Regions from separate parts of the Sporolactobacillus terrae genome, predicted to be linked through region 1. Evidence: a T-box and tRNA genes for the amino acid it is inferred to sense, from the RefSeq annotation. Region 1 holds a T-box; the other holds one or more tRNA genes.

Evidence for each region. The T-box of region 1 lies ahead of trpS (tryptophan--tRNA ligase). A T-box ahead of a tRNA ligase gene usually reads a tRNA of that ligase, here a tRNA-Trp.
Region 2: it has a tRNA-Trp gene. The T-box ahead of trpS (tryptophan--tRNA ligase) is inferred to sense a tRNA for this amino acid. The anticodon was not compared.

The regions. Positions count from the first base shown of each region.
Region 1 covers NZ_CP082837.1:682,447-692,544, reverse strand. Annotated here, with positions in the region: gene K7399_RS03100 (ABC transporter permease) at 1-420, opposite strand, end outside; gene K7399_RS03095 (peptide ABC transporter substrate-binding protein) at 598-2,280, opposite strand; gene K7399_RS03090 (DUF3899 domain-containing protein) at 2,573-2,968, shown strand; T-box leader at 3,028-3,279, shown strand; gene trpS (tryptophan--tRNA ligase) at 3,339-4,331, shown strand; gene K7399_RS03080 (helix-turn-helix domain-containing protein) at 4,387-5,265, opposite strand; gene K7399_RS03075 (YjbA family protein) at 5,429-6,178, opposite strand; gene fabF (beta-ketoacyl-ACP synthase II) at 6,347-7,585, opposite strand; gene K7399_RS03065 (beta-ketoacyl-ACP synthase III) at 7,648-8,583, opposite strand; gene K7399_RS03060 (YppG family protein) at 8,785-9,144, shown strand; gene K7399_RS03055 (hypothetical protein) at 9,233-9,880, opposite strand; gene K7399_RS03050 (metal-sulfur cluster assembly factor) at 10,062-10,098, opposite strand, start outside.
Region 2 covers NZ_CP082837.1:1,967,086-1,977,183, forward strand. Annotated here, with positions in the region: gene K7399_RS09290 (3-oxoacyl-[acyl-carrier-protein] synthase III C-terminal domain-containing protein) at 1-728, opposite strand, end outside; gene K7399_RS09295 (hypothetical protein) at 789-1,139, opposite strand; gene K7399_RS09300 (acyltransferase family protein) at 1,339-2,367, opposite strand; gene K7399_RS09305 (hypothetical protein) at 2,714-2,941, shown strand; gene K7399_RS09310 (YetF domain-containing protein) at 3,074-3,316, opposite strand; gene K7399_RS09315 (DUF421 domain-containing protein) at 3,451-3,654, opposite strand; gene K7399_RS09320 (DUF1259 domain-containing protein) at 3,842-4,246, shown strand; tRNA gene K7399_RS09325 (tRNA-Leu) at 4,731-4,812, opposite strand; tRNA gene K7399_RS09330 (tRNA-Cys) at 4,850-4,923, opposite strand; tRNA gene K7399_RS09335 (tRNA-Gly) at 4,941-5,015, opposite strand; tRNA gene K7399_RS09340 (tRNA-Gln) at 5,026-5,097, opposite strand; tRNA gene K7399_RS09345 (tRNA-His) at 5,103-5,178, opposite strand; tRNA gene K7399_RS09350 (tRNA-Trp) at 5,193-5,263, opposite strand; tRNA gene K7399_RS09355 (tRNA-Tyr) at 5,276-5,357, opposite strand; tRNA gene K7399_RS09360 (tRNA-Thr) at 5,412-5,487, opposite strand; tRNA gene K7399_RS09365 (tRNA-Phe) at 5,497-5,572, opposite strand; tRNA gene K7399_RS09370 (tRNA-Asp) at 5,631-5,706, opposite strand; tRNA gene K7399_RS09375 (tRNA-Met) at 5,711-5,784, opposite strand; tRNA gene K7399_RS09380 (tRNA-Val) at 5,791-5,866, opposite strand; tRNA gene K7399_RS09385 (tRNA-Glu) at 5,940-6,011, opposite strand; gene K7399_RS09390 (hypothetical protein) at 6,688-7,314, opposite strand; one part of gene K7399_RS09395 (IS3 family transposase) at 7,365-8,227, opposite strand; one part of gene K7399_RS09395 (IS3 family transposase) at 8,227-8,479, opposite strand; tRNA gene K7399_RS09400 (tRNA-Ser) at 8,809-8,897, opposite strand; rRNA gene rrf (5S ribosomal RNA) at 9,010-9,126, opposite strand; rRNA gene K7399_RS09410 (23S ribosomal RNA) at 9,195-10,098, opposite strand, start outside.

The sequences.
Region 1 (10,098 bases):
TGATATAAATACTACAGTGAGTACAACTGTCCCCCAGTCAAGAACACGTCCACGATTAATTCCTGAAACAATCCCCAAAAGTATTCCCAATACAGTTCCGAATACCATGGATTCAAAACCTAATTGTAAAGATACCGGAAATCTTTGAAATAAAAATTCCGTGACCGGTTGCATTCCGTATTGGAATGACCCCCCCAGATCACCGTGAATAAAATTCCACAAGTAATGTAAATATTGAATTGGAACAGGCTGATCTAAGCCATAATAATGTTTCAATTGGTTTAATTGTTCAGGTGTTAGACGATTGGCAAACTTAAACGGTGTGCCCGGTAACATTTTCATCGACAGGAAGGTCAAGGTTACTACTACATAAAAAGTGACAATCATATAGCCAACCCGTTTCAGTATATATCGACCCACAGAACTTAACCTCCTATATTTCATATAATCATGATCATGACCTTAGGTCAGTCATTAAATAGTTTATCATACTAAACAATTAAAGAATTTGTAAACTAATGGAAAGGAGAGTACATGCCGCTCAGACACATACTCTCCTTCAAAACCTCACATATCAACTAAAAAACACTCACATAATCAATGCTTTAAAATATAAGCCTTTGAGAAGTCAAACTCAGGACCATATGATGGTTGCGAATAACCTTTAACATAAGATTTCTGTGCCCAAGTGTATCCCTGTTGAAACAGAGGAACGATTGGATATTCAGACATCATTAATTCTTCAGCAGATACCAGATCATTCCAACGATTAGTTACATCTGCCGTGTTCGTCTGTGCATCTTTAATAAGTGAATCAAATTTCTTATTCGACCATCCAATTGTATTCATTGGATTATTCGTTGTCCACATATCAAGATAAGTCATCGGATCTTGATAATCTGGGAACCAACCACTAAACGCAATATCATACTTAAACTCGTTGTTTAGTTTTAAATAATTTGCCCATGGTTGTTCATTTACTTCAACAGTTACACCAGGAAGGTTTTTCTTTATCTGGTTGGCAATATAAGCGTCAATTTGTTTCACTTTGCTCGTGTCTTGACTTAAGAAATTAATTTTAAGTGACTTGATTCCCAATTCTTTTTTCGCTTTATTCCAATAAGATTTTGCTTCTGAAGATTCTCCTGCTGAGAAACCATCAGGATGTTTCGAACGGAAATCCTTACCGTCAGGACCGGCAGTGAAATCTTTTGGAACAACATAGTTTGACGGAACGGAACCATCATTAAGAATGGTTTGAGTCAGCCCTTGACGGTCAATTGCCGCATTAAGTGCTTTTCTCAGATTAAGGTTTTTCAAATTTTTGTTTGTTTTCTCATTAATGTAGAGATAGTAAGTACCAGCATTTACTGAACTCTGAACTTCTTTTGGGTATTGCTTTTTGAACTGGTCAATAAATTCAGCAGACAATTGGACAATGTCACTCGATCCAGTTTTATACATATTTACAGCTGTACCTGATTCTTTTACAACTTTAAAGTTTACTGTCTTAAGTTTCGTTTCTTTTGCATTCCAGTAGTCTTTGTTTTTCTTATAAGTCCAGCCGGTACCTTTTTTCCAGTCGGAAAGGACAAACGGACCACTATAGAGCATTGTATCTGCGGATGTTGCATATTTACTTCCGTTTTTCTTAACAACGTCTTCACGTACCGGGAAGAATTGCGGTTGAGACAAAATGCTGTAGAAGAATGGCGGAGCAGCCTGTTCAAGCGTTACTTGCAGTGTCTTATCATCAAGCGCTTTAATACCTAGTTTATCATATTTTCCGTAATATGCTTTATTATCAGGATCTTCGATTTTAGCTGCATTTTTGATACCAACAGATGCAAAAAGGAAATTGTATGCAGGTTTTGCTGCCGGATCATTCTGACGATGCCATCCATAAACAAAGTCTTGAGCGGTTACGGGTTTCCCATCGGACCATTTTTGATCACGCAGAGTAAACGTATACGTTTTCTTATCTGCGCTTACCTTTGGCTCACCTTTTGCCAAATCCCATTCGAACTTGTTGTTGTGCATTCTTGTCAGACCGGATTGCGTCATATCAATTGCGTTTGTTGACGTTGTATCGGTTGCAAGATTTGGATCAAGTGTTGGAATGTCAGCATTAATTGACATAGTCAATGTTTGATCCTTCGCTAATTCCGTACTACTTCCTTTGCTGCTGCTGTCATTGCTGCTTGAGCTTCCGCAAGCGGACAGTACAAGACTCAAAGCGAGCACAAAGGACAGTACGAGTGACCATTTTGCCTTTTTCATAAAAGCAATAACCTCCCCTAAATTGCTATCTTTTTTAGGCTGGTTCCTGCTATACCCTTGTATGTATAACAAGAACCGTTCAACCTACAGAAGCTATTATACAAGTTATCTGTAATTTTTGCATGTTTTTTTTTTGAACTTGTCTGTCTCTTTCTCGTGAAAGATGTAGAATATATTGATGTTAAGCTATTTTTTGAAAATATATTTTTTAATATTATGTTATAATTTCTAACAAAAGTTCCATGAATCGACCTTTATCTAACAAACAATAAAAAATCATTCGAGGTGTTCCATGAGTAAATTTAGATTTAAAATAAAAAATCTGTATCTATTCTTTCTTTTTGTAGAAATCCTCATTTCCATAGTCACGCAGGGATTATTCGCCCGCGCCTTCTCTCTGATCACTTTGATCAACCATCTTTCCGTTGTCAGTCTGCTTTCTCTTAACCTCGGGCTCATCATTTTCATCATTCAAGGCGGCTTTTTCGACGGAATGACTTATAGCTTTAAACGGGTCGCACGTGCCATTAGAAAAAAACAGCTTGGGCAACAGGAAGCGGAAGCGGAAGCGCCGCTTGCTGAGATGAAGCACCGTGACGGATCGCAGCGCTGGCCGATTACTTGGCCGCTGATCCTTTCCAGTTTGCTCCTGTTTGTTACAACGGTTTTAATCTCACTTGCTTTTTAAAAGTGAAGTTGCATGAAAAAAGATTATTGACTATAATATTTAGCAATAACAGTGCATATGAAAGAGCAATGATAAAGAAGAGTACCTTGCGGAAAATCTTCAGAGAGCTTCGGACTTGGTGAGATCGAGGTGATGGACTGCATGGGAATGGACTTTTGAGCTGCAATCCGAACCTCAGAATCAAATCTGTCAGTAGGCATTGACGCCTCCATGCGTTATCATGGTGATGGTTCTCATTTTGTTAGGACCAGATAAGCTGTTTCTGTTTTGCAGAAAAATCAGGGTGGTACCGCGGTCTATTCGTCCCTTGTGGATGGATAGGCCTTTTTATATATCCAAAAAAATTGAAAGCATAGAAAGGTGATTGATTTTGGCAAAAATATTTTCCGGCGTACAGCCGACCTCCATCCCGACACTTGGCAATTACTTAGGTGCGATGCACAATTTTGTGACCCTCCAAGAAGGCAATGATTGTATCTATTGCATCGTTGACGAACACGCGATTACCGTACCTCAGGATCCTAAAGAAATTCAAAAGAACATTCGTAATCTGGCTGCTCTGTACCTCGCTATGGGCATCGATCCAAAGAAATCAATTCTGTTCATTCAGTCTGAAGTGCCTTGCCACGCCCAGCTCGGATGGATCATGCAATGTACAAGCTATATGGGTGAGTTGGAACGAATGACCCAATTCAAAGATAAATCAAAAGGAAAGAAGGCCATTCCTGCTGGACTCCTTACTTATCCACCGTTGATGGCTGCAGATATTCTGCTTTATCAAACCGAACTTGTCCCGGTCGGTGCAGATCAGAAACAGCATATGGAACTCACACGCGATTTAGCAGAACGGTTCAACAATAAATACGACGATGTGTTTACAATTCCTGAACCCTATATTCCTCCAGTTGGCGCGCGCATCATGTCACTCCAGGAACCGACGAAGAAAATGAGCAAGTCGGATACGAACCGAAAAGCAACGATCTTCACACTGGATCCGGAAAAAGACATCATCAAGAAAATTAAATCTGCAATTACCGATGATGAAGCCGTTGTCCGTTATGACCGCGACGCAAAGCCGGGAATCTCGAACCTGCTCGATATCTTCTCGCTCTGCTCCGGCCGTTCCGTTGATGCGTTGGTTACTGCTTATCAAGGCAAAGGGTATGGTGAATTTAAAACCGATGTTGCCGAAGCAGTGGTTGGCACACTGAAGCCGATTCAAGACCATTATGCGCAATTAATCGAGTCTTCGGAACTGGATCGAATTCTCGATGAAGGTGCCGAACGTGCCTATGCCATTGCAAAAGAAACATTAAGAAAGACTGAAAAAGCATTGGGGATCGGCCGTCATAACCGACACTAATCAAGAATCTAAAAAGACAGCCGCTTTGATGGACGACATCAAAGCGGCTTCTTTTCTAATTATCTTTTTTCACTATAGTAGAATTAAGAACGTCCTGAAGATAGTTTGCATGCGTCGCTGCTTGTGAAACACTTTCTAATTCGGTAAAGATCTGAACGGCTTGCCGGGCCATTGATTCACCCCTCTTGCGATAGCCTTGTTTAATCAGATAGATTCCTCTTAAATAAATCAGTTTAATCTTCATATAAGAGTCGTTCTCTTTATTAATCGAATCGTTTAAGAGAACAAGAAACGTATTGGCCTCCGCCAAACGATCAACTTCCATCAGAACCGTTGCCGTGTTCATTAGAATCAGTTGTTTCTTGTCGAGTCCGATCTCAAGCGGCTGATAGTCCATGCTCTTCTCGTAAGCCATTCGCGAAAATTTAATGATCAGCTCCGGAGGAAAGGAATACATTGAGTTCGCATAAACCACCAGCTCGTAATACCCCCAAATCGCTACACGTTCAAGGTAATCACTCAGAATACGTACATCATTCGGATCGGGATTTTGCTTTGAAATACGATGTGCGTAAAGCGCTGCGATCGCTGAAAAGTGAAGATATTGATCGCGTTTCTTCCTATTATAATAGTCGCGCATTTTTTCACGAGTGACCTGAAGCATATGAAGATTATCTTCCATAACATATCTTTTTAAATGCGTAAAAAAATCCTGAAAGTCGCCGACCTCATAACCATTGCTGATATAAAGAAACTCATCGACACTCACATGCAGCCTCTCAAGCAAATGAAGCAAATGAGTGAAGGATATATCACAGTCACCGCGTTCAAATCGTGAAAGAAAAGCAACAGAGACTTCACCTTGGGCAAGTTCATTCAGTGTCATTTTTTTCGATTTTCGCAGAAATCGTAATGTTGCGCCCGGATGTTTCATAGTTTCTCCTTTTTAATATAGTTAAATTTTAATTCTATAATACGAACTAATCACCCATTTGTCTATAGTGACCACTCATTGGAAAAAAATCACAGTATCGTTAAGGTTGATCTAAAAAAAGAGGATCAAGTACAACACTTGACCCTCAGTACTGCCGTTTCATTTAGTTCACTTTTGAACCTTTTTCAAGTTCCCACAGTTTTTCAAAATAGGCTTGTCCTTTTACCATACGTTCGCAGAGATCACTATGTTTTGCCGACCATCCGGGAATCATTCCTTCCACCAGTCCCTGCCACGCTTCCTCAAAACGCAATGTTCTGCTTTGAAGATAGCGCGTTGGATACCATTCTGTATACCAATAGCGCATTTCCTCAACATTTTTTGAAGCATGAAGTTGATCTAGGGCCATGAACAGCAGCTGCTTCAGCTGCCGTTCCTTACGCGTTAACCCGATCATCCACTTAGGATCCAGCGACAGCATGTGATAGTCTTTCTTCCTGATCGCTGCATCAGGAAGCGGATAAGAAGCGGTCTCTAATTTTTCTGCTTTTTGCAAGATCAGACTTTCTTGTCGCGGAATTAGTCTGCTCTTGCGAACGGGGATGGTATAGCCAAGTGTATCAGCGACAATACAACGTTCCCCGTCGGTTGCAATGAAACAATATTCGATGATTTCTCGTTGATTATTCTTACAGATAACGCTTCGATTGCGCACATCCTTTAGCAATTCCTGAGGCAGGTCCTGCAAGTTGTTTTCAATGTAATTTAGGAGCGGTTTCTCCACTCGAATTAGTGGGATCTGATCAAGCAGTTCAATAAAATCATGTTTGCGCCATTCGTAAAATTCGCAAACATTGTAACTGTTTTCTTCTCCCTCAAACCAGTTGACCCAGATATCACTGACGATCTCCATGAGATTCCATCTCCTCTGTTTGTTTTGCCAACATTATGGTCATTATTGGAAGATTTTATTCGCTGTCATTCATTTATTGTCTGCTCGATTAAGATGCACTTTAAACGTAAAAATGCCACCTCCGCAAATAGTTTGCGGAAATGACATTTACGCTGTTTCGCAGTTTTTTCAAGCCTCAAACTTTTTAAAGACGAGCGTTGCATTATGGCCGCCGAAACCGAAGGAGTTGCTCAATGCAACGCGAACGGGCTTATTAATCGCTTCGTTAGGCACATAATTGAGGTCACACGCTTCATCCGGCGTCTCATAGTGAATCGTTGGAGGAACAATTCCCGTTCCAATCGCTTTAATGGAGAGAATGGCCTCGACTCCGCCAGATGCACCAAGCAAGTGTCCCATCATCGATTTCGTCGAACTGATGGCAAGATCATAGGCCTTCTCACCAAAAACCGTCTTCACAGCGCCTGTTTCTGTGGAATCATTCGCTTGCGTACTTGTTCCGTGGGCATTCACATAGTCAACATCGTCTGGCGTAATTCCGGCATCTTCAAGCGCCATGCGCATGGAACGAACCGCCCCTTTGCCTTCCGGATCCGGACGTGTGACATGGAATGCATCACTGGTTGCACCATATCCGGAAATTTCCGCATAGATATGTGCGCCACGCTTTTGTGCGGATTCCAAAGATTCAAGCAACAGTACACCTGCGCCTTCCCCCATGACAAATCCGTCGCGGTTTTTATCAAATGGGCGGCAAGCAGTTGCCGGATCCGGATTCGTCGAAAGCGCTCTCGCCGATGTGAAACCGGCAAAGGACATATTGGTCAGCGGCGCTTCACTGCCACCGCAAATGATGGCGTCATTATCGCCGCGCTGAATCGCCTTATAGGCGCTGCCAATTGAGTCGGATCCGGTTGCACAAGCGGTCACCGTACACGAATTGATTCCTTTGGTTCCCAAAAGAATCGACACTTGGCCGGAAGCCATATCCGGTATCATCATTGGAACGAAGAATGGACTGACACGTCGGAATCCGCGGTTCATCGCAACCGTCAATTCTTTTTCATATGTTTCCATGCCACCAATTCCTGAACCGATCCACACACCGGTACGTTCTGCATTTGTTTCGTCAATCGTATACTTTGCGTCTGCAACAGCCATTTTTGATGCAGCAACTGCAAACTGTGAAAATCGATCCATGCGAAGTACATCTTTACGATCGATATATTTTTCAGGATCAAAATCCTTCACCTCACCGGCAACTTTGGCACGGAAATCATCCGGATTAACACGTGTAACAATGTCGATTCCTGATTTTCCGTTAATCGCATTCGTCCATGTTGTCGCAACATCGTTGCCAAGCGGAGTTACTGCGCCAAGACCGGTCACAACGACTCTTCTATTCATTCAATTCTCTCCTTGCAATAGGATTTAAAATGTTCATAAACTATTCATGAATTCACTTACGCTTATTTTCCCCATTTGAGTGTCAGCGCACCCCATGTCAATCCGCCGCCGAAGCCGACCATAACAATCAGATTTCCATCTTTAATCTTTCCTTCTTCAAGCGCATCGGCTAATGCGAGCGGAATGGATGAGGCCGATGTATTACCATATTTTTGAATGGTTTTAATCATTTTCTCTTCAGGTATCCCAAGCCGTTCACGAGAGGCCTCCATAATTCGGATATTGGCTTGATGCGGAATCAAATAGTCAATATCTTCCTTTTTGAGTCCTGCTTTTTCAACAACGTGAACAGCCGATTCACCCATCTGGCGAACCGCAAACTTGAAGACTTCCCGACCATTCATTTTGATAAATTGATCCTCTTGGTAGAGGAATTTACCGCCATTACCATCTGCGCCAAGTTCAAACGATAAGATTCCTTTTCCGTCTGAAACAGGACCCATGACCGCTGCTGCAGCTGCATCGCCAAAGAGAACCGCTGTTCCACGATCCTCCCAGTTGGTGATTTTCGACAGCTTTTCAACGCCAACGATGAGTACATGACGATACGTATTGTTGTCGATAAATTGTTTCGCAGTAACCATTCCGTACATAAACCCTGAACATGCGGCACTAATATCCATAGCGGGTACATGATTTGCTTCTAACCGATCCTGAAGCATGCAGGCAACCGATGGAAATGGATGATCCGGCGTTACCGTAGCAACAAGAATGAGATCGATATCTTTCGCACTCAAACCAGCATGATGAATTGCTTTTTTTGCTGCTTCAAACGCCATATCCGAGGTATTCATTTGTTCGTCGGCAATTCGCCGTTCAGAAATGCCGGTTCTTGTCCGAATCCACTCATCAGAAGTATCCATTCTTTTTTCTAAATCCGTATTCGTAACCACATGTTCAGGAACAAACTTGCCCATTCCTAATATTCCTGCGGACATCCGCAATTCCCCTCTCAGATCATAACAATATATATAAAGACTTGGTAACAATATAAATACAATAATACACTACAAAACATTTGTCCAACAAGCATCTTACTTGCGGACGAATGCCATGCACCAACCATTGATCAAGCGCATAAAATAAGAGTGAGAAAAACCCAAAGCTCTAAAAAACCCCATGAGAAGGAGGGGAGCCTCTTGGTACAGCCAAGTCATAACCCGAGAGACAGTCACTTTGATCCGTTTACTTACATGATGTTTGGCTCGCAAGTCCCGCCAATGCAGCAGCAACCGTACCAGCCGCCACAAGCATTCTATCAGAACGGTGGCTGGCAGGCAAGCAATGGGCAACCGCAGATGCCGCCGCCCGTTGCACCCATGCAACAGGCACCACAACGTCCACCGGCAGGTTTTTTAAAGCCGTTTCTCGGACAGGATGGACATATTGACGTTGGGAAAATGATGACCGGTGCATCGCAGCTCGTCAATGTAATTAACCAGACTGCTCCAGCGATAAAGCAGCTTTCTCCTCTGCTTAACTTCTTTAAAAAATCATAAGCTGACCGCATAGATAAGGAAAGGACCGACAGGGTTCTTTCCTTATTACTGGATTTGGATAAGAAAGGTTTCAAACGTAAAAAAGGGATTAGAGGAGTTTATGATAAGAAGGCGGAAGCAAGTGGCGCATTCCGCTGTTGACCGGGGCATCCGCTCCCGCCTTGCTGCTGTACGCAACGACATCAAGTCCATCATGTTTAGCTTCGATCAGACCTAAAAATAAACCTGCGGCAGATTCACTACCTTTTGTCGCCATCAATTCATTTAAATCAGTACGAAAGATAAGGGCATCGTTTTGCCCGATCTCTTTAAGTACTTGGATGAAAAACGCTTCTGTATCGTCGGCCGCTTTGCTGCCCGCCACAGGCTGCAATTTACTGTAATCATTCCGCTCTTGCACGGGCTCAATAGAAGATATGAAAATAAGCCGTTTAAACGGTTGAACCGTTTTAAGGAACAGCGTAAGTTTTTCCTGCAGCGCGCGATTATACTTCGGATCAATACGAAATGTGTCGGCAAAAATAAGTGGTTTTCCCTCACATTGATCAAATGCTTCATGGACATGGTGAAAAAGTGCATTGCGCCCTAAATAAAGTTCGTTATTTTCTTCTTTTTCCTTTTCCTTTTTCGAAACCGCAGAGCTGATCGAAAGGACTTGATTGCCTGCATTCAGCAATGCTTCAGAGAGCGAAAAACCGGCAGGTGATAATCCGCCGAACACCACCGTTTCCTGCATCCTCATCGCTCCTTCCTTTATTTCTACAGACCGGGCATTCCATTCACTTACTCATTAGACGTTATGCTTGATTAACCAAGATGATTCTCTTCATGCAAAGACAACATAAGCGCATCTTTACCCAAGAGTAAGAAAATCCGGAGCAGGGGATAGTCCCCCGCTCCGGATTACATGGTCACCTTTATTCAGAAAGCCCAAGTGCAATACGCGCATAACGC
Region 2 (10,098 bases), 1.3 Mb from region 1:
TGCTCTACATCCAAAAGTTCTTGAATGTTCTGGTAAGCAGGCGGAAGCGCGCAGCCGCCATCAAAAGGAATCCATTTCAGATAACGGTTATTTTCTCCTTTTCGTAAGGCTTGCGACAATCCAACGGATGGAAAAATGATCTTGTCTTTATTTTCTAATGTTTCCGAGTAATAGCTGGACCCCAGAAACCCGGATTCGCCTTCTGTTTTTTCTAAAATAACCGCGCAAGCTGCATCACCATAATTCGCATAGGTGACTTCGTCGTTTGGGTCACAAACCAACGTGTTGTAGTCGGATCCAACAACCAACGTTTGATTCACACTAGGATTGGCCAGCATATACCGACATGCATGATCGACCGCTACCGTCATTCCCCCACAATTCGCATTTGAATCCATAATGATTGTTCGTGAAGAAGCATGAATGGCATGATGAACAAAAGTGGCATTGGTTGGGAACGTGTATTCCGGCACCTGCGTTGAAAACACGATCATATCCATCGCTTCACCACTGAGCTTCGCGCGTTTTAAAGCATCCTTAGCTGCTTCAATTCCCATCGTCAAACCGTTCTCTGTCTCATTCTGAATCATATAGCGGCTTTTCCGGCCCATATGTTTCAAAAAATGGTCAATGTCCTTGCCCTGATCTTGGAAGTGCTTGAGAAAAAATGCATTGGTTACGCTTGTTTTCGGGTGATAGGCACCAACCGAACGAATCGTTATTTTCAAATAACATTCCCCCAAAGAAAAAACGCTATGGTCATAAGAATAAACAAGTGTCTCGTGATCTTATTGAGAAATCACTTCTACTTCTGCGTTATCCAGTTCAGTCTTCTTGGCAATGCGCTTCAGCTGCATACCGACGGTCACACTGCTCGCAATAAATTTGACACGTTTAAATCCGCTAGCCTTATACATTTTGTAGCATTCCTCAAGCAATGGCAGAATCTTTTGTGAAACAACGACTAGAGACTTGCTGTCAACGACGAGATCGAAGTCTTTAGCAGGAATTGAGCCGATTTTTTCCTGATAGTCATTGACAAAATACTCCGCATCTTTCTCTTGAAAACTTCCACGAACAACAATCGTGACTTCTTTTGTTTGATGTTGCACATCAATTGAATACTCTGCATCTAACACAGCAATTCCTCCCTATATTTCCCATCACCTTCACTATCGGTATAATTTTCCAATTATGAATAGGTCTTTCTTCATAGATTTGAAGTGTTTAAGAACGAAAGCAAAAAAATCCGCCAGTGCATGAACACTGACGGCATCACAATAATCACGTAACGCGGATGCATGTTGAACCTTCATCTATCAGAGTGGACCCTCCGTCTCAGCTGCTTGCAAACTGTTTTGGACTATGATGAATCAGAAAATGTCTGAATTGTTTCCATACCATCATGACTAAAATAGGGATGAATAAGCCCATGAGGCATTTTAATAACCAATGATCAGGGAGCCCCAATAGCTCCGGCAAGTCAAAAAGTGCGCGATGCCAGAACATAATCAGCACCGTATGCTGCCCCCAAAGCACAAGCCAATGAAACCATTTAAGTTCACTCATGATTTGTGAAATTAAGATAACCCCCAAGCATAAAATGAGCGGAGCAATTAAAGCCAGTCCGGTATGATTTAAGCTGTCCGATTTCAAGTATAAAGTGAAATTGATTTTCTGAGTCAATTGATCGTGAATGAGAAACATAGAAAAGACGCCGATGGCTAGTAACAACAGATATTTATGCGATAGGGAATGAAGCAATCTAAATCCGTAGTATCCGGCCAGCATATAAGTCGTGGTCAGCAATACATCCTGTGCATCCCACGGAAAATAGGGATGCCCTAGGAACGCTGGTTGCTGATGAATTGTACCCATGGCGAACATCATCAAGCTGATCACCCATTGCAAGACAACCGAACGTACATAAGAAATTAAAAGAACCACAACAATCAGCGTGAGAATATAAACATTAATGAACCAAAAAATACTTAAATAATGGTTAAGGGTTCGTCCACCATAAAGCAGGCGAACAAAATAGAAAGCAGTGTACGACCAGTCCTGATTACGGACGAAATGGCTGAGCACGATTAATAGACTTCCCATTAGAAAATAGGACACCACTAATGGCTTACAGCGACGCGCCCAGAATTGACGCACCGCTTCCCAACTATGAGAAATCGGTTTCAAAAAGAAACCTCCGATAATGAAAAATAGCGGCATATGCCACCAATAAATGGCATCATAGACGAGATCAAACGAACGTATGTCGCGCTCAGAATCAATGGCATGCCCGAACACGACCGCAATGATTCCCAGCGCCTTTGCTATATCCACCCATGTGATCCGCCGCTTGGTCGTTGCCATGAAAAATCACCTTTCATCCCTTAAGCAATTTTATACATAGTAAAGAAACTATAATGGAATTTTCACTTTATCATTGCCTCACAATTGCTTAGTTTAGCACGATTCATATCTTTCGAAACAGCTATTCATTAAGTTTAATCTAAATGTAAAAATAACGTTCAGCTCTTCTTTTTAGCGTTATGATTTATGATACGGCGTGGACCGCTTATCTTATATCACGGCGTTTGGCTCAGTCTTCAATTGACGCTCTGTATCATCTTCTATACTGTAAATCACAACTTACTGGTAAAATAATCCTCCGAGTTGAGATTTATCGCAATTCATATCTTATTAGGAGGTTTTATGGATGATTCGTAACATGTACGTCGTTCAGTTTCTCAATCAATCAGCATGGTATCTCAATGCTACCCTGCAAATCCAAACGGAGCGTCAGAACCATCAGAAAGGAGACATCATTGAGTTTAAGAATAAGAAATACATTGTCATTGAAGATTATTGGTGCTTAAGAGTTAGGCACTTCAATCGTGAACTAAATCCTTACAAACCTTTAATCACTCAGATTCAAGACAAATAAAAGAGGCCCGACCCAAAAGGGTGTTGGATTTATACTGCACTCCGCAGGAGTCTCACATCGTTATGCTTAATCCAAAATAGACGTTTTTTAAGGGTGTCTCAAAAGTCAATTGACTTTTGAGACACCCCTCGTTTACATTTTTTCAATAAATAATCCTTCATTCTTATTCCATTCACAGAAAAAAACATTTTTAATCTTTGGTACATGTCGCTTTCGCAGCTCGCAGCGCAGCCATTCTTCGCTCAATCCTGCACGTTTCAGATTCGCTTTATCCAATGTTCCATCTATAATTATCAATTGATTAAAGTCACGATTGGTTAATTTACTGTAGCGATATTTTTTTAAAACACTGATCGATCCATCGGTTTCAAGCATTGCATAGGCAACCTCTTGGATTGAAAAAGATATTCTTTTGTCTATATGGCCATTTCGGATAACTAACGACGACTTTCCCTCGAGAAAATTCCTTTTCTTTCGAAACCTCAACGTGCACCATTCCATTATATAGATCATGAGCCCCACAGCATGACAGCAAACAATATGGAGCCGATACCAATAGCCGGTTCATAAAGCGCATTTCCTATAAACTCACCAAGAACGATAATTGAAATAAATTCAAAAGTGCTGATTTTTCGCAATGATACTTTTCCCAGAACTTTTGTAATGGCTAATAGCGCTGTAAAACCAAGCATCAATTCCACAGCAATTTTCAAGTAATTTATGGAGCCTCACCCTTTACTAAACGCTATTCCTTTCACTTAGTATTCTCACCGCCCAACCATAAAAACGGATTTTTATAAAGTGGCTGGCATAAAGTGAGTTCGGAAGTTAGCCATCCCGTTTCTTTGTTCTATTTCTCTCTACCCCTCGCATATCTTTAGGCATGGCGAGGTGACCCATATGGCCGATGCAGAAATGATTTGCAAACAATTTGCAGCCGTATTTAACGCGCAATCTAGGTATGAAAATGGGGTTTGTTCCGTTTCGCTCCACCGTTCATTCAATGTAACGATTCAAGGTAAAAAAAGTTCAAGCATTGTTCCCGCTGGTATAACCTTTGAATCGCTTGATGCTTCCGGCAATGCAATTAATCTAGCTGAAATCACCCTTCTTGAAGAAGAAGTACCAAATTTCACCTGGGCACTGACCCAGAACGGACTGATCCTAAGCGCACTGCATAATCACTGGATCTTCACACAACCGAATCTCCTGTATGTGCACGCTCAATCAATTGAACCACCCTTGAATTTTGCAAAGAAGCTCCGAAATTGTTTTAGCTATTTAAGCAGTGCCCCAGTCTCATAATTAAGTCAAGCAGCGGATCATGTAATGATTCTTTATGAGGCTAAACTTGCGTTAGGCACGTACCATTGAAAAATGGATTCGCCGCTCTTGTCGAATAACGGCTACTTTGAATTCCTTTCGCGTCAGCGCAGATTCTAAAAATAAACATTCATTTGATCGACCGCCCCGTTGAGTACCAGCAGAACGGCAGGCTCCAAAACATTTCCGTCTGTACTCCGAACTGCGACTGCTCCGGTCATGAATCAATTCATGGCATCCAGTCTGTGCGTCAAACGTTTTCTCTCATGACATTTAGGGAAACAAACAACATGAACAAGGGTTCCCAGATCAACATGAATCCCGTCCCCATTCCATTGACCTTCCAATGAGTTGAAGAAAGCGTCCCTTGTCCTATTCACCCCACCGCCAATAAAATACCCCCTATGTAAAACAAAAAGACTTCCTAGGATAACCTAGAAAGCCCTTTGCAATGAGAGTTAAGTAATACCGGTGGTCGGGGTCGAACCGACACTCCCGAAGGAACACGATTTTGAGTCGTGCGCGTCTGCCAATTCCGCCACACCGGCACAATACAATAATAATGGCAGAAAAATTAAGTAATTATGGAGGCGACACCCGGAATCGAACCGGGGATAAGGGTTTTGCAGACCCGTGCCTTACCGCTTGGCTATGCCGCCATACTATAAAATTATATTGGAGCGGAAGACGGGATTCAAACCCGCGACCCCCACCATGGCAAGGTGATGTTCTATCACTGAACTACTTCCGCATATATAAAACTGGCCCAGCTGGATTCGAACCAGCGCATGACGGCACCAAAAACCGTTGCCTTACCGCTTGGCTATGGGCCAATAAATGGGGCGGTTAGTGGGGATCGAACCCACGCATGCCGGAACCACAATCCGGTGTGTTAACCACTTCACCATAACCGCCATAATAATTAAAGCAGGGGTAGTAGGAATTGAACCCACACTGGAGGTTTTGGAGACCTCTGTTCTACCTTTAAACTATACCCCTATACTATGTAAATGGAGGGAGAAGGATTCGAACCTTCGAACCCGTAGGGAACGGATTTACAGTCCGTCGCGTTTAGCCTCTTCGCTATCCCTCCATAATAATAAAAGATTAAGGAATAGATTTTGGCATCTATTGATTAAAATATAAATGGTGCCGATCAGAGGACTTGAACCCCCAACCTACTGATTACAAGTCAGTTGCTCTACCAATTGAGCTAGATCGGCACGAACAAATGGTGGCTCGAGGCGGAATCGAACCACCGACACGAGGATTTTCAGTCCTCTGCTCTACCGACTGAGCTATCGAGCCATTATGTAAAAACAAGAGTTCATGCATTACAGATCTTATATAAGTAAAATAAAAATAATGGCGGATCCGATCGGATTTGAACCGACGATCTCCTGCGTGACAGGCAGGCATGTTAACCCCTACACCACGGATCCACAATTGCGGGGGCAGGATTTGAACCTACGACCTTCGGGTTATGAGCCCGACGAGCTACCAGACTGCTCCACCCCGCGATGATATGGTGGAGGATATAGGGATCGAACCTATGACCCTCTGCTTGTAAGGCAGATGCTCTCCCAGCTGAGCTAATCCTCCATATTGATTTGTACAAGCCATCAAAAACACCAATTTATTTTATCACATAGCTCATATAAAATCAAGTAAATAATGACCCGTACGGGATTCGAACCCATGAACCCACCGTGAAAGGGTGGTGTCTTAACCACTTGACGAACGGGCCAAAATAACAAGTGTCGGAATATCTCGCCGCCGACTTTTAAAATATTATCACCAATCGAATCAAAAAGCAAGTGTTTTTTATAATTTATTTTATAAAAAAACACAACCCTTACAGTATACCCGACTTCAATAAATAAATAAACCAGTCCGCTCTCGTTACATGGGCCAGACTGCTTCAGAATTAAGATTTCTCTTTACCCTATTCCCTTGGATTCAGTCCAACTTCTATTAGCTCCTCAGAGGGTTTCTGGTAGCTTCTGCAGGGATTTTGAGGCCGTGATGATTTCTGCCCTTACAGGACCGAAATAACACACCTCTAAGAAGCCAAGCAGCTGCAATAAGTACCGATTCGTTTACCCGATCATAGATGACGCATTAACCATTCGTGCATAAGCTGAAGGGATGGGACAGAACAGGTTGATACAATAAAATGCACGCCGTGACCGCTTAGAAAGATTAACAAGTCATACACGCCATCATCAGCTGAAAATATCCGCTGTAACAAATCAATGTGGCGGTTACGTATGATGAGATAAGAAAGAGATTGAGCGGACACTTCCGTTTTTAGTACGTATAACCACTGAAAATCAGGCACGCTATAAACCATGCCCTATTAAAAAGACATGGCTTTTTTGGCGTCTGCCATTAATTTCCATGTTAAACATTTGGAAATCACTTTAGAATAAATCCTCAATATGCACCTGTTTCTTTTCCCCAAAGGGCATCGATAAATCAATAAGATGCGTGATCAATCCATCTGGATGATGGTCTTCATCAACTTGCACCTTTGCAAAATACGGATCAAAAATAAAATGAATAAAGTCATCCCATTCTTTTGTCATGGGGAATGATATAGGGATGCTCGTACAAATCTCATTTTTATCTAAGTTTTGAAATTCCTTTTCGATGATCCAATAAGCGTTTTTCACTTGATTCATGAATAAATCCAACGAGGGTACATCGCGCTTTAGTTCATTAATTGTTTTTTTCACAAAAAACCATTCATAGAAAAAATGAAAAGCTTTAGGCAAGCGCTTTGTTGTATATAACGATTTTAAGCTTTTAACAACACTGCTCTTCAAATTTTCTAAAGTCAACAGCCCCATTTTATAATCTAATTCTACTCTTTCAAAAAATTGCTCTAAAAATAATTTTCTTTCTTGCGGAAAGTCAGAAGATATGGGGAATAAGATTGCATGCGTGAAATTATCTTCCTTGCTTTCCTCCAAACCTTCTAGCATTATAAAGATCTGATAGACCACAAAGGGCTTATCGCGTAATAGCATTATGATTTTATTGTCCATTAATCTCATGGAATCCAAATTGGTATGTCAACACTAAATCAAACAAATTTTTAAAGGTGTCGCAGCTTGTATTCAGTTGGTGTTAGGTAGTCTAGTGATCCATGGATGCGAACATTATTGAACCAATTGACGTAATCAAATAATTCAAGGTCAAGAACGTGTTGGTTAGGAAAATCACGTCCGCTAATAAACTCAGTTTTAATCGTTTTGAAGGTCGCTTCCGCCACAGCATTATCATAGGGTGTCCCTTTGTGACTCAGTGATCGGTTGATTTGAAACGCTTCCAGAGTCTCATCAATAAGCCTATTTTTAAACTCGTTTCCCCGATCTGTATGGAATAGTTCGAGTTGACTTAGGTCACCTTTTACCGTGGCGAAGGCACGGTGGACTAACTGAGCGTCCTTATTTGGACCAGAGCTGTAACCAATAATCTCGCGATTATATAAATCAATAAAGATACAAATATAATGCCATTTCTGCTGCACACGGACATACGTCAGATCACTGACTACCACTTTTAATTCCTTTTCCTGCTGGAATTGACGATTCAACGTGTTTCCAGTGGGAGATTCGTTGCAGCCTATTTTATGCGGCTTAAACTGTGCAATCGTATACTTTGAAACGAGGCCCTGTTCTTTCATCATTCGCCCGATTCTTCTTCGCGAGACTTGTTTTCCCTGCTTCTCCAGTTCTTTTTTGATCTTTCGCTGTCCATAGATCGATCGGCTTGCTTTAAATATTTGAACCACTTGGCGTGTCAATTCCTGTTCAGCCTGTTGATTCTCACGAACTTTAGCTTCGTAATAGTAGGTACTGCGAGAAAGTTGTAGGACGTCGCACATTGCTGATACCGAGTATTTGTGACGGTTCTGTCGAATCACATCTACTTTCGTCCCATGATCAGCGCGGCTTGTTTTAAAATATCATTCTCCATTCTCAGCTGTTGATTTTCTTTCCTTAAATGAATCAGTTCTTCCTGCTCAGGCGTTCGGTTATCCTTCTCCTTGAAAGAACCGCTTGTCTTGTGTTGACGAACCCATTTATCAAAGGCCGAAGGCGTGAGATCATACTCTTTAATGATTTCATGTCTGGGCTTACCTGAAGCGTGTAGACTGACGATTTGTTCCTTGAACTCTTTTGAAAAAGTTCTCCGTTCCTTTTTCATGTTTCCGGTCTCCCTTGGAATAGTTGAACCAAGTGTACATGACCTTAAATTATTTGTCCAATTAATTGTAACCTATCCAAATTGTCTTTTCTCCTGAATTTATAGCTTCTTGGTCCTTTTATTGTCGTTTTTCCTGTAGCAACCAACTTAGCAGTTCTTCCATTATAGGATACCTGATATAGGTCAGGTCAATCCGCTACAATAGCTTGCCCTTATTTGCCCTCAAAGTATGCTTTTGTAACGGAAATGCGAGTACTAAAAAATCCCGTAAGAACGGGATTTTTGGGACATTCATAAAACATTCATCCGATTGTATCGGATAGCGGTAACGGAGAGCGAGGGATTCGAACCCTCGAGACGGCCTTAACCGTCTACACGATTTCCAATCGTGCTCCTTCGGCCACTCGGACAGCTCTCCATAAAAATACTTCACGACAGATGATCCTTCGATCCTTTGCTCCACCACGATATAAACACTATGGAGTGATCTACCGACGATTGTCGTGAAGCACAATCACTATTTATCTTTTGCCTGGCAGTGACCTACTCTCACAGGGGGACAGCCCCCAATTACCATCGGCACAGAAGAGCTTAACGACCGTGTTCGGGATGGGAACGGGTGTGACCTCTTCGCTATAACCGCCAGACTTAAACCGGCTCTCACGAGCCTTCAAAACCGGTAACGAAAACTTCAAAGTCATTCATCCAATTGTTTTGGGTTAAGTCCTCGACCGATTAGTATCTGTCCGCTTCACACGTCACCGTGCTTCCACTCCAGACCTATCAACCTCATCATCTCTAAGGGGTCTTACTGATTAAAATCATGGGAAATCTCATCTTGAAGGGGGCTTCATGCTTAGATGCTTTCAGCACTTATCCCGTCCACACATAGCTACCCAGCGTATGCTCCTGGCGGAACAACTGGTACACCAGCGGTGTGTCCATCCCGGTCCTCTCGTACTAAGGACAGCTCTTCTCAAATTTCCTACGCCCGCGACGGATAGGGACCGAACTGTCTCACGACGTTCTGAACCCAGCTCGCGTACCGCTTTAATGGGCGAACAGCCCAACCCTTGGGACCTACTTCAGCCCCAGGATGCGATGAGCCGACATCGAGGTGCCAAACCTCCCCGTCGATGTGAACTCTTGGGGGAGATAAGCCTGTTATCCCCAGGGTAGCTTTTATCCGTTGAGCGATGGCCCTTCCATGCGGTGCCACCGGATCACTAAGCCCGACTTTCGTCCCTGCTCGACTTGTAGGTCTCGCAGTCAAGCTCCCTTGTGCCTTTACACTCTGCGAATGATTTCCAACCATTCTGAGGGAACCTTTGGGCGCCTCCGTTACCTTTTAGGAGGCGACCGCCCCAGTCAAACTGCCCGCCTGACACTGTCTCCGAACCGGATCACGGTTCAGGGTTAGAATGTCGATATCGTCAGGGCAGTATCCCACCGATGCCTCCACCGAACCTAGCGGTCCGGCTTCCAAGGCTCCTGCCTATCCTGTACAAACGATACCCACATCCAATATCAAGCTGCAGTAAAGCTCCATGGGGTCTTTCCGTCCTGTCGCGGGTAACCTGCATCTTCACAGGTACTATAATTTCACCGGGTCTCTCGTT